DNA from 2 places in the Acinetobacter sp. T_3_1 genome. Region 1 is predicted to be linked to the other one. Evidence: predicted binding sites of a transcription regulator. Region 1 holds the regulator's gene; the other holds the start of a gene.

What was found. The regulator PhoB, encoded in region 1, activates phosphate uptake and scavenging genes when phosphate is short. The targets are predictions, from matches to a motif close to TGTCATNAANCTGTCATAA.
Region 2: the regulator PhoB is predicted to act here: its motif matches at 5,109-5,127, upstream of H4I94_RS13665 (inorganic phosphate transporter).

The regions. Positions count from the first base shown of each region.
Region 1 covers NZ_JACHVD010000005.1:49,742-55,853, reverse strand. The annotation lists gene H4I94_RS07565 (glutathione S-transferase) at 1-217, shown strand, start outside; gene phoR (phosphate regulon sensor histidine kinase PhoR) at 265-1,623, opposite strand; gene phoB (phosphate regulon transcriptional regulator PhoB) at 1,649-2,359, opposite strand; gene H4I94_RS07550 (TetR/AcrR family transcriptional regulator) at 2,597-3,286, opposite strand; gene H4I94_RS07545 (SDR family NAD(P)-dependent oxidoreductase) at 3,521-4,369, shown strand; gene H4I94_RS07540 (amidohydrolase family protein) at 4,658-6,112, shown strand, end outside.
Region 2 covers NZ_JACHVD010000017.1:63,326-69,437, reverse strand. The annotation lists gene H4I94_RS13685 (hypothetical protein) at 1-489, opposite strand, end outside; gene H4I94_RS13680 (hypothetical protein) at 491-931, opposite strand; gene metH (methionine synthase) at 1,018-4,707, opposite strand; gene H4I94_RS13670 (hypothetical protein) at 4,792-4,947, opposite strand; gene H4I94_RS13665 (inorganic phosphate transporter) at 5,176-6,112, shown strand, end outside.

The DNA.
Region 1 (6,112 bases):
TTTAAAAGAGCATATTGCTTATCTAGAAGATTATTTATCCAAGCATGAATATTTTGCCGGAACATTTTCTTTTGCCGATATTCAGATGTGGTTTCCACTTGATGCCATTCAATCCAGAGTCTCCGGTTCATATCCGCATATCGCTAAGTATCTGAAACGTCTTGAGGAACGTCCTGCCTTTCAGCGAGCCAAGTTTAAGGAACAGGGCCTGACTTAATACAGGCAGGTGGACTGTGCTTTAATCGGGGGTTAAAACAGGCAGGTCTAGCAGGGTTTGTACAGGCGCTCTTTAGGGAAAATGACTTTAAAGGTCGAGCCTTGGTTCTCTTTGGATTCAATTTCCAGATGTGCGCCGTGTTGCATCAGCACATGTTTTACAATGGCCAGACCCAAACCGGTGCCACCGGTTTGACGGCTACGGGCGCTATCGACCCGATAGAAACGTTCGGTTAAACGTGGCAGATGTTTGGGATCAATTCCGATGCCGGTATCTTGAACGGTAAAGATGCCGTGTTCACCGTCATCATGCCAGCCCATGGTGATGGTTCCACCTTTAGGGGTGTACTTAATGGCATTGGTAATCAGGTTGCTAAAGGCACTCGCCAGTTCAGTTTCGGAGCCAATCAGGTCGCAATGGCTGTCAATGTCCAGATTGAGCGCATGGTGGTAGTCGACATTGTAGGCCTGTGCGTCGTCAAACAGCTGGTTCATCAGGCTGGGCATTTCAATAATCTGGTTCTTCGCGATCTTTTTGTCATTTTCCAAACGCGACAATAACAGTAAATCATTCACCAAGGCATTCATGCGCTTGGTTTGCGCCTGCATCTGGTCGAAAGCACGTTTCCAGCGCGGGTTTAAATCTTCCTGGTCGGTAAAGGTTTCAATATAACCGCTGAGTACGGTAAGCGGGGTACGTAATTCATGGGAAATATTGTCGACAAAATCTGTGCGCATCTGTTCCAGGTTATGCATGCGGGTCACGTCATAAGCGACCAATAGGCGGCTTTCTCCACCAAAGCGGGTCATCTTGACCTGTACATAATGGTCTTCAAAGGCTGAAGATTTCATTTTCAGGCCATCAGGTGCCTCGTCAATATGGTTAAAATATTCAATGAAACTGGGTTGGCGCAGAATGGTTAAAATATTGCGACCGCGATCCAGCGGTTGAATACCGAGTAATTTTTCTGCGGCCGGATTCCACCATTCAATTTGGTGCATTTCATCAATCAGCACCACCGCTTCGGCCAGCGCCACCAGTGAAGATTGCGCCCGGTCAATCAGACCGACCATTTCTGCCTGAACAATACGTTCCTGACGCTGCGAACGGTAGACATTAAACAGCAAGGCTCCCCAGATGCCGTTTAAACTGGGCGGCACATCATAAGGACGGTTGGAAATCCATTCATTGACCAGATACAGCGAACGTAACTGCAAGGCAAAAAACACTGCAAAGGCAATGAGAATAAAAATCCAGAAATACCCAATCCCTAAACCGATTAAACCTGCAATCAGCAATAAAAAGGCGAGCAGGCGTAAATCTTGCTTGGCAAAAGTCCATAAACTGCTGTAACGAAACTGTTTATGTTCTCGTGCAAGTTCTGGGACGGGGTAGGGTTCATACATAAAACACAATTGACCTAAACGATGACTAACCTAGAGCGACATCTGCGCGGGTAGAAAAACGGTAACCTGTACCACGAACCGTCTGTACATAACGGTCTGCGCCAAACGGTTCCAGCACTTTACGCAAACGGCGGATATGAACGTCAATGGTACGGTCTTCAATATATACGTTACCACCCCAGACCTGATCCAGCAATTGAGCACGGGTATAGGCACGTTCCGGATGCGTCATGAAAAAGGCCAATAGACGATATTCTGTAGGTCCCATTTCTAAAATATTCGGACCATGACTGACCCGCTGGCTGACAGGGTCGAGTACCAGACCATTGGCATCAATGGTTTTTTCACCGCTTAGGGCATTGGCACGGCGTAACACGGCCTTAATGCGGGAAACCAGTTCACGGGTGGAAAACGGTTTGGTCATGTAGTCATCTGCACCGGCATCCAGACCTTGTACTTTATGGTCTTCTTCAGCGCGGGCAGTAAGCATGATCACGGGAATTTCTGATAGGGTTTCATCGCGTTTCAGACGGCGGCACAGGTCTACACCGCTGACACCACCAGGTAACATCCAGTCGAGTAGAATAAGCACAGGGCGTTGATCCACAATCATCTGGTGGGCCTGCTTGGCATCTTCAGCCTGTAGGCATTGGAAGCCCGCCATATCCAGCGAGGTATGGATCATTTCCCGGATCGGGAGCTCATCATCGACGATTAATATATAGTCATCTTTCACAGCGCAATACCCTATTTCACGTAAACGGTGGACCGTTTTATATTTATGACAGGCTTATTACAAAGATTAATTATGACAGTATCATTGCAGAATAGGTAGTTCGGCTGGATTTCGCAAAAAATTGTCACAATTTTAATAAGATACAATCAAGAATTTAAAATAAATCAGTTAGATAAATATATTAAATTCAAGGCGTTGAGCATTTTTTACGGTTTTGTGAAAGTCGCCGCGCTTAAATCATATTTTTTCTTTTTCTGAAAAAGTATCGAGCAGCGCTAAAAAAACCACACTGCAAGAAGAGAGAACCTCCTCCATTGAGGGTTTAAAACCACTGACGACCCAGCGAATGGCAATTTGGGTGACATAGCCATTCAAGCCGGTCGAGATCATCGAAATTTCACGTTCAGAGCGGTTAATGTTGGGCATCATCAGCATCACAAAAGCATGAATCATGCGGTCAAAACGCAGCATAGTTTCATGGATGGTGGCCTGGTTATGCAGTTCCTGCACCAGCATGGCATCGATATAGATAATCCGCGCCATGCGTGGATTGTCTTTTAAGGTAGTGAGCAGGGCAGTGAGACCGGCTTCGATCATTTTCTTGGGATCGGTCGAAGCCTGCATAATGGCCTGCATGACATTGTGCTGCAACTGGTCAATCAGCTTTAAAAAGATGGTCTGAAACAGTTCATCACTTTTCTTAAAGGATTCATAGAAATAGCGTTCGGTCAGTTTGGCTTCATTGCAAATATCTTTCACAGTCACTGCAAAAAAACCATGCGTACCATAGGCTTCAATCCCAGCTTCAATCAGTTTTTCACGACGCGCCTGTTTACGCTCGCTTAAAGACAGGCCTTTAAATTGACGTTCTTTGATTTTTGCCGGTTTATTTTGATTTTCTTCGAAATTTTTGTGCTGTTCAGTCATAAATGTGGTGTGCCAAATGAAATCGAGGTTTTGCCTTATATTAACAATAATTTATCTTCAGACCTATGTGTAAAACAAAGCCGCAGATTTTCCAGCAGGGATGGATAGACGATATATTATATTGACAATGATTATTGTCAAAATTATATTGGATGGATGAACTGCAATCTTCCAGACAGAAAAACAATCGAGATGTTTAGCTGGCTGAGGCAGAAAACTGAATAAGGATAGCTCATGAAAAATTTTAAAAATAAAGTCGCAGCCATTACCGGTGCGGGGTCGGGTATTGGGCAGCAATTGGCCGTACTTTTGGCGCAGCAGGGCTGTCATTTGTCCTTGAGTGATGTCAATGAACAGGGTTTGGCAAAAACAGTTGAACTGGTCAAAGACAGTCATGTCCGTGTGACCACGAAAAAAGTCAATGTGGCCAAACTGGAAGAAGTGCGTGACTGGGCTGCTGAAACCGTTCAGGACCATGGCTCGGTCAACATGATTTTTAATAATGCCGGTGTGGCATTGGGTTCAACCGTGGAAGGCGCTTCGTATGAAGAGCTGGAATGGATTGTGAATATTAATTTCTGGGGCGTGGTGTATGGGACCAAGGAATTCCTGCCTTTAATCAAGCAATCGGGTGAAGGGCATATTATCAATATTTCCAGCCTGTTTGGTCTAACGGCACAGCCGACCCAGTCTGCCTATAATGCCACCAAGTTTGCGGTACGTGGTTTTACCGAATCGCTGCGTCAGGAACTGGACCTGGAAAACTGTGGCGTGAGTGCACTCTGTGTGCATCCGGGCGGCATCCGGACCAATATTGCCAATGCGGCAAAAATGAATGACAGTATTCGAACTTTGGGCATGCATCCGGAAAAATCGGCCAGGTCTTTTAACAAATTATTGCGTTGTCCGCCTGAAGAGGCTGCCCGCCAAATTATTGAAGCTGTGCAAAAAGACAAGCGCCGTCTGCTGATTGGCAACGATGCCAAAACCTTGGATTTAATCCAGCGCATTTTACCGACCGGTTATCAGCGTGTCACAGCATTTGCCACCAGATTAAGCAATAAAGGCAAAAAATCTGCTTAAAACAACAGGCTTTTAAGAACCCGCAAATTGCGGGTTTTTTTACGGCTGAAATTTTCATCAGAGCAGTGATCTATGCAGAAATTCTTTATTCATAAAATAGAAAATGAAAGTGTATTTACAGCTGAATTGATATAAGCAGGTGTTGAAAAATCAACAGTAAAACCGATGGAAAAGCAACATAAATACTCGGGATTATTTTAATAAAAATATATAAAACAATGACTTAAATTGTTGGCACGCTTGTTGTAATAACAGGGAGGTGTAATGATAAGAAATTAGGTAAACCTCATGACAATTTTAAAAGATTTAAAGGCAAAACAATCGCGTGCGGCTCAATTGCGTTCTCAGCTCGATTTTCCAGTGATTGATACGGACATTCATACCAATGCCTACAGTCCTGCACTTGAAGACTATATTGCGCAGTACGGGGGTTCACGTGTGGTGGATGTGTTCCGTAGCCATTTAAAAAGTAACGGTTTAAATGCTTTGGCGGCAGAGTGGTACAACGCCAGCCCAGAAGAACGTCAAAACCGTCGTTTGTTCCGCCCGCCATTTTGGGCATTGCCTTCAGAAAATACCTATGACTTGGCCACGGTTGCTTTGCCGGGGCTATTGTATGAGCGTTTAGAAGAACTCGGAACAGACTATGCCGTGCTGTATCCAAACCTGGCTTTGTTCCCAATCAATTCATCCAATGACGATTTACGTTTGTCTTTAACCCGTGCGATTAACCATTTCCATGCGGATATTTATAAACCCTATGCCGACCGTTTAACCCCAGTGGCTGCGATTCCACTGAATACCCCACAAGAAGGCATTGAAGAGCTTGAATTTGCCCAAAAGCTCGGTCTAAAAGCAGCGTTAATTCCGGGAGCAGTACGTCGTCCAATTCAAGCCGTCGCAGAGAAATATCCCGAAGATAGCGATCTGCGTCGTTATGCCTATTGGTTGGATTTCTTTGGTATCGACAGTGAATATGACTACGACCCGTTCTGGCAAAAGAGCGTGGATTTGGGCATAAACCTGTCGACCCATTCGGGCAGCCAAAGCTGGGTAGCACGCAACTCGCCAAGCAACTACATGTTTAACCACATTAACCACTTTGCCGATGCCTCTGAAGCCTTGGCCAAAGCCCTGTTCTTTGGTGGCGTGACTGAGCGTATTCCACAGCTTCGTATTGCCTTGCTAGAAGCAGGCGCAGCATGGGGTCAAAACGTGTTGACGCATCTGGTTGACCGTTTTGAAAAACGCGGTAATGAGCATGTGCAACAGTACAACCCTGAACGTCTAAACCGTGAATTGGCGTTAGAGCTTTATCGTCAATATGGGCATACCCTGTACCAGGGTCGTGAGCTGAATGACCAAGAAATCATTGAAAGCTTGTTTGGTGTGGCATCGACCTCACGTTTCCAGGCGCAAAAACCTGAAGAAATCAATGATTTTGCCTTGGCCAAAATTCAAACCAAACAGGATATCTGGGACCGTTGGGTACCGAACTTCTATTTTGGCAATGAAGCAGACGATCGCACCATCGTGGGTGCATTGAATCCCAAAGGTAATCCATTTGGTCAAAAAATTAATGCCCTGTACTCATCCGATTCAGGCCATTGGGATGTGCCTGAATTAACCGAGCCCTTGGCAGAAACTTGGGACTTGGTGCAAGAAGGCGCCATTACGGCAGAAGACTTCAAGTCCTTGGTGTTCACCAACCCATACCAGTTCTATACCGCGAACAATCCGGAC
Region 2 (6,112 bases), on a different contig from region 1:
GACGTGATCACATTCAAAGAATTCTCTATTACAGATAGAACAATATCCAATTGATGATGTGAAGGCAGCACTTAGATAAATTTTTCTTTGTGGAAATATGCTTTTTTCAATAGATTCAAGATGTTTCTCTAAATTGATTAGACCATCATAATGGTTTATTTTCTTTGCAACAATTAGGTACTCTTGTGCATCTATTAACGAATCCCAAGCCTTTTTATAATCTTTTTCTTCAAGAAATATCCAAATTTTTAATGATGATAATAGGCTATTTAAGAGACATTGCATATGAAATAGTTGATCAGCTTCATAAGAGTGACTTCGCTTGATAGCTTGATATTTCATATTTTTGATATATTTAATAAAGTATATGCAATCCTCTATAGCTAATTTTTTAAAAGACAAACTAACTGTAAAATTATTATAAATCTGTAGTTCATCGATTTTCTTACAAAATTGTATATGAATATCTTTAAAAGTTAGGGGAGGCATCTTATCTTTTTAACTTCTCTATTAATTTTTCAATTTCTTTTAGTCCGTCTTTGGGACCCTCATACTTAAGGTTTGTATATTCTGCTTTAGATTTCTGAATCATAACATTTAACTTAATATTTGGTTCTTTACGGCCTTTAAAGTAATCGGATATATAATCTGAGAGCACATTAAGGGCTATTGATACTAATTCAGGATTCTGTGTTAAAGCTGCTGTTGTAAATAATAAAGTTGGTCCAAACCAATCAATAGCTCTTTGCTCTAGTACTATATCTGGTTTTTGTATGTAATTTATATTTATAAAATTTCGAGCATATTTGAAAAATGAAACAGTTGATGCAGCATAAATATTTTGCTCATCTTCAATCAATTCAGGAAGAATCATTAAATCTGAGTAATGATCTAAGTCAAGTAGTTCTAACTCTATTTTTTCTATTTTCATAGGTTTAAGAATTTATATATGTTTTTAAACTTTAGCATAAAAAATCCCCTCAAGTGAGGGGATTTATTTCATCGATTTAATGCAAATTATTGAACCGAATCATCCAAATTCGGCGCTAACCAGCGTTTTGCCTCATCCAAAGTCCAGCCTTTACGTTTCGCATAATCCTCAAGCTGGTCGCCCGCGATTTTACCCACGTTAAAATACTGCGACTCAGGGTTGGCATAGTAGAAACCGCTGACCGATGAAGGTGGCCACATTGCAAAACTAGAAGTCAATTGCGTACCAATCTTGTCAGTCGAACCTAACCAGTCAAACAATGGCGCTTTTTCAGAGTGCTCAGGACATGCCGGGTAGCCTGGCGCAGGACGGATACCGACATATTTCTCTTTAATCAACTCTTCATTCGACAACTGTTCAGATGCCTGGTTGCCCCAGAACTCTTTACGGATACGTTCATGCAAGTGCTCTGCAAAGGCTTCGGCAAAACGGTCACCCAACGACTGAACCAGAATTGCTGAGTAGTCATCACCTTTGGCTTTGTACTCATTTGCCAGTTCTTCTGCACCAAAGATCGAAACGGTGAAACCGCCTAAGTAATCTTCAGTCACGCCTTTAGGGGCTACAAAATCAGCCAATGACAGATTTGGTTTGCCTGTTACTTTGTCAGACTGCTGACGGATATGCTCAAAAGTATGCGTAACAGTCGTGCCAGTTTCATCAAATACTTGAACTGTATCGGCACCTGAACGGTTGGCAGGGTAAATGCCAAATACCGCGCGTGCATCGAAACGTTTATTTTCGATGATGTCTTTGAGCATCGCCTGCGCCTGATTGTACAAGTCAGTTGCAGCTTCGCCCACCACTTCATCTTTCAGGATGGCTGGGAATTTGCCTGCCAGACTCCATGAAATAAAGAACGGTGTCCAGTCAAAATATTCAACCAAAGTTTCCAAAGGATAATTGGTCAGCGTTTGCGTACCGATAAAGTTTGGCTTCACAGGCTTATTGGCTGTAAAGTCAATTTTCAAGCCATTTTCAACCGATTCTGCATAAGACAGTTTTGCAGCTTTCGGCTGTTTGTTGGCAATACGTTCACGCACTTTTTCATATTCAGCACGGGTTTCTGCCACAAAGGCAGGTTTCATCTCTTTAGACAGCAGGGTGGTTGCTACACCCACCGCACGAGATGCATCGGCCACGTAAATAACGGCATCATTTGAATATTGCGGATCAATTTTTACCGCAGTATGTGCTTTAGACGTGGTTGCACCGCCAATCATGAGCGGCACCTTAAAGCCTTTACGCTGCATTTCTTTGGCAACAAACACCATTTCATCCAAAGATGGGGTAATCAGACCGGAAAGACCGATGATATCGACCTTCTCGTCAATGGCCGTTTGCAGGATTTTTTCCGCAGGCACCATCACACCCAGGTCGATAATGTCATAACCGTTACAACCCAATACTACGCCAACAATGTTCTTGCCGATGTCATGCACGTCGCCTTTTACGGTCGCCATCAACACTTTACCTTTAGACTCACCGCCCGATTTTTCTGCTTCGATGTACGGGTTCAGCCAGGCTACAGCCTGTTTCATCACACGCGCAGATTTCACCACTTGCGGCAGGAACATTTTGCCTGAACCGAACAGGTCGCCAACCACGTTCATGCCGTCCATTAGTGGACCTTCAATCACATCGAGCGGACGTTTGGCTTTTAAGCGTGCTTCTTCAGTATCTTCATCAATAAAAGTGGTGATGCCTTTCACTAATGCATATTCAAGGCGTTTTTCAACTGACTCGTTACGCCATTCAAGGTTTTCAACCGCTTTTTGAGCGCCTGCCTGACCGCGATATTGCTCAGCCACTTCAAGCAGCTTTTCAGTCGCTTCCTGACCGCTTTCACCCTGGTTCTGGTTCAGGATCACATCTTCAACCGCAGCTTTTAACTCGCTTGGGATGTCATCATAAATCGCCATTTGGCCAGCATTCACAATACCCATGGTCATGCCTTGCTTGATGGCATGGTAAAGGAATACCGAGTGAATGGCTTCACGTACAGGTTCGTTGCCACGGAAAGAGAACGATACGTTAGACACACCGCCTGAAATCATGGCATGTGGCAGGTTCTGCTTAATCCAGCCGGTCGCTTCAATGAAGTCCACCGCATAGTTATTGTGTTCTTCAATACCGGTGGCTACCGCGAACACGTTCGGGTCAAAAATAATATCTTCAGCCGGGAAGCCGACTTCATTCACCAAAACATCGTATGAACGCTTACAGATTTCTTTCTTACGCTCAGCGGTATCTGCCTGACCATTTTCGTCAAAGGCCATCACAATCACGGCAGCGCCATACTGACGGCATAGACGCGCTTTATGGACGAACTCGTCATAGCCTTCTTTCAGGGAAATCGAGTTGACAACCGGTTTACCTTGTACGCATTTCAAGCCCGCTTCAATGATTTCCCATTTAGATGAGTCAATCATGATCGGAACGCGGGAAATTTCAGGTTCAGAGGCGACCAGATTCAGGAAGTGCACCATTGCGCCTTCTGAATCGAGCATGCCTTCATCCATGTTGATGTCGATGATTTGCGCACCGGCTTCAACCTGCTGCTGTGCAACTTCTAAAGCTTCGGCAAAGTTTTCTTCACGGATTAAACGCAGGAATTTTTTAGAACCGGTGACGTTGGTCCGTTCACCCACGTTCACGAACAGCGAATCGGCTGTAATATTAAATGGTTCTAAACCGCTTAAGCGGCATGCCGGTTTGGTTTCAGGTAATTGACGCGGTTTGATGTCTTTAACGGCATGGTAAATGGCACGGATATGATCCGGTGTGGTACCACAGCAACCACCAGTAATGTTGATTAAACCGCTTTCTGCAAATTCTTTCAGGAAGGCAGCCGTTTCTTCCGGAGTCTCATCATAACCGCCGAAAGCATTTGGCAAGCCGGCATTAGGATGGGCAGACACGAATACATCGGCAACGTCAGACACGGTTTTTACGTGTGGACGCATGGCATCTGCACCAAGAGCACAGTTAAAGCCAATTGATAACAAATCACCGTGACGCACCGAGTTCCAGAATGCTTCTGCGGTTTGACCGGTCAAAGTACGGCCTGAAGCATCGGTAATGGTCCCTGAAATCATCAATGGCAGTTCATAACCAATCTGGTTGAAGACTTCTTTTACCGCAAAAATAGCCGCTTTACAGTTTAAGGTATCAAATACGGTTTCAATCAGCAGAATGTCTGCACCGCCTTCAATCAGCGCATGCGCAGCTTCAATATAGTTTTCTTTGAGTTCATCAAAGGTGATGTTACGGAAAGCCGGGTCATTGACGTTCGGCGAGATTGAGCAGGTACGTGATGTGGGGCCAAGTACACCGGCTACAAAACGTGGCTTGTCTGGAGTTGAGTATTTTGCACAAGCTTCTTTGGCAATCCGTGCCGCTTCACGGTTAATCTCGGGAACCAGATCTTCCATATGGTAGTCCGACATGGAAACACGGGTGCCGTTGAAACTGTTGGTTTCAATAATGTCCGCACCCGCATCCAGATAGGCTTCGTGAATACCCTGAATAATGTGCGGCTGTGTCAGTACCAAAAGGTCATTGTTGCCTTTCAGGTCAGATGCCCAGTCAGCAAAACGCTCACCACGGTAGTCAGCTTCTTCGAGTTTGTGACGCTGAATCATGGTGCCCATCGCACCGTCGATAATCAGAATCCGTTGAGCGAGCAGCTCTTTTAGGGTGGCAAGCGTGGACATAAATAACCCCAATCCGATGGAATATAAAATCGGCATATATGTTAGCAGAAATCAGTTCATTTTTTCTGATATTCAGTTTATTTACTAAGCGTCATGATGGGCTTGCCGAATAAATAGTCGGGTTAAATTTAAACTAGCCTGTTGATAGTTCTGTAATAAATCCTTCATCAAGTTGTAATGAATATGCTTCAAGCTGACTGAGCTTGCCGTATTCGCATGTCCGGCGGTCTTATATTTCATGCTTTGTAACATTATGGGAAATGGCTAAGGTAGCCTGAGAAATGACTGAGGTTTTACTATAAGTATATGATTTTAATTGTTTAAGTTGACTGTTATTCTCGGGTTTTTAGCGAGGAAGGTGCCAAATAAAGTATGAAAAATTGCTTTATATGACACCGCTTTGTCATATAATTGTCATAATTAAATTGAACAATATGAGGGATTTTATTATCCCTTTGAACCGTCTGCATGAATTCTAGTATTCCTCCCGTCCAAGATCAGGTGCCATCAGCACCAGCGAAATCGACGAATGTGCATGTTGCTACACCGAAATTTTTTATGCCGGTGTTTCTCACGGTTATTATTTCAACTTTGGTGTATATCGGCTTTCAGCTTTCAACCGATTTGGCGCATGTGCCAGCATTAAGTTTATATTCCGTTATTCTTTTAGCGACTGCTTTATTAATTGCTTTAGGCTTTGAATTTGTTAATGGTTTTCATGACACGGCCAACGCAGTCGCAACTGTTATTTATACCAATGCCTTATCTGCCCCTGTTGCCGTAATGTGGGCAGGTTTTTGTAATTTCCTTGGGGTGATGGTGGCAAGTGGTGCTGTTGCTTACGGTATTATTGCTTTATTACCTGTAGAACTGATTATGAATGTCGGTTCAGGCGCAGGCTTTGCCATGGTTTTTGCCATGCTGATCGCTGCGATTCTCTGGAATTTGGGTACCTGGTTTTTGGGTATTCCGGCATCAAGCTCACATACCTTAATCGGTTCGATTTTAGGTGTGGGTATTATGAACTACATCCTGCACTCCGGCGCTGGCGCAAGCGGCGTAGATATGGAGCAGGTGATGAAAGTGGGTAAAGCACTGCTATTTTCTCCGCTGATTGGTTTTGCTTTTGCTGCTGTCCTGTTTTTACTGGTGAAAAAAATCTTCCGTAAACAGTTGGAGCTCTTTCATCCGCCTGAAGGGAACAAGCCGCCGCCACCTTTAATTCGTGCAATTTTGATTTTCACGTGTACCGGTGTGAGTTTCGCGCATGGTTCAAATGACGGTCAAAAGGGCATGGGCTTGATTATGCTGATTTTGATTGGTTGTGTACCATTGGCTTATTCTTTAAACAAGAATTTAGACAATGCACATATTCAGTCTTTTGAGCAATTGTCTCAGCAAACGG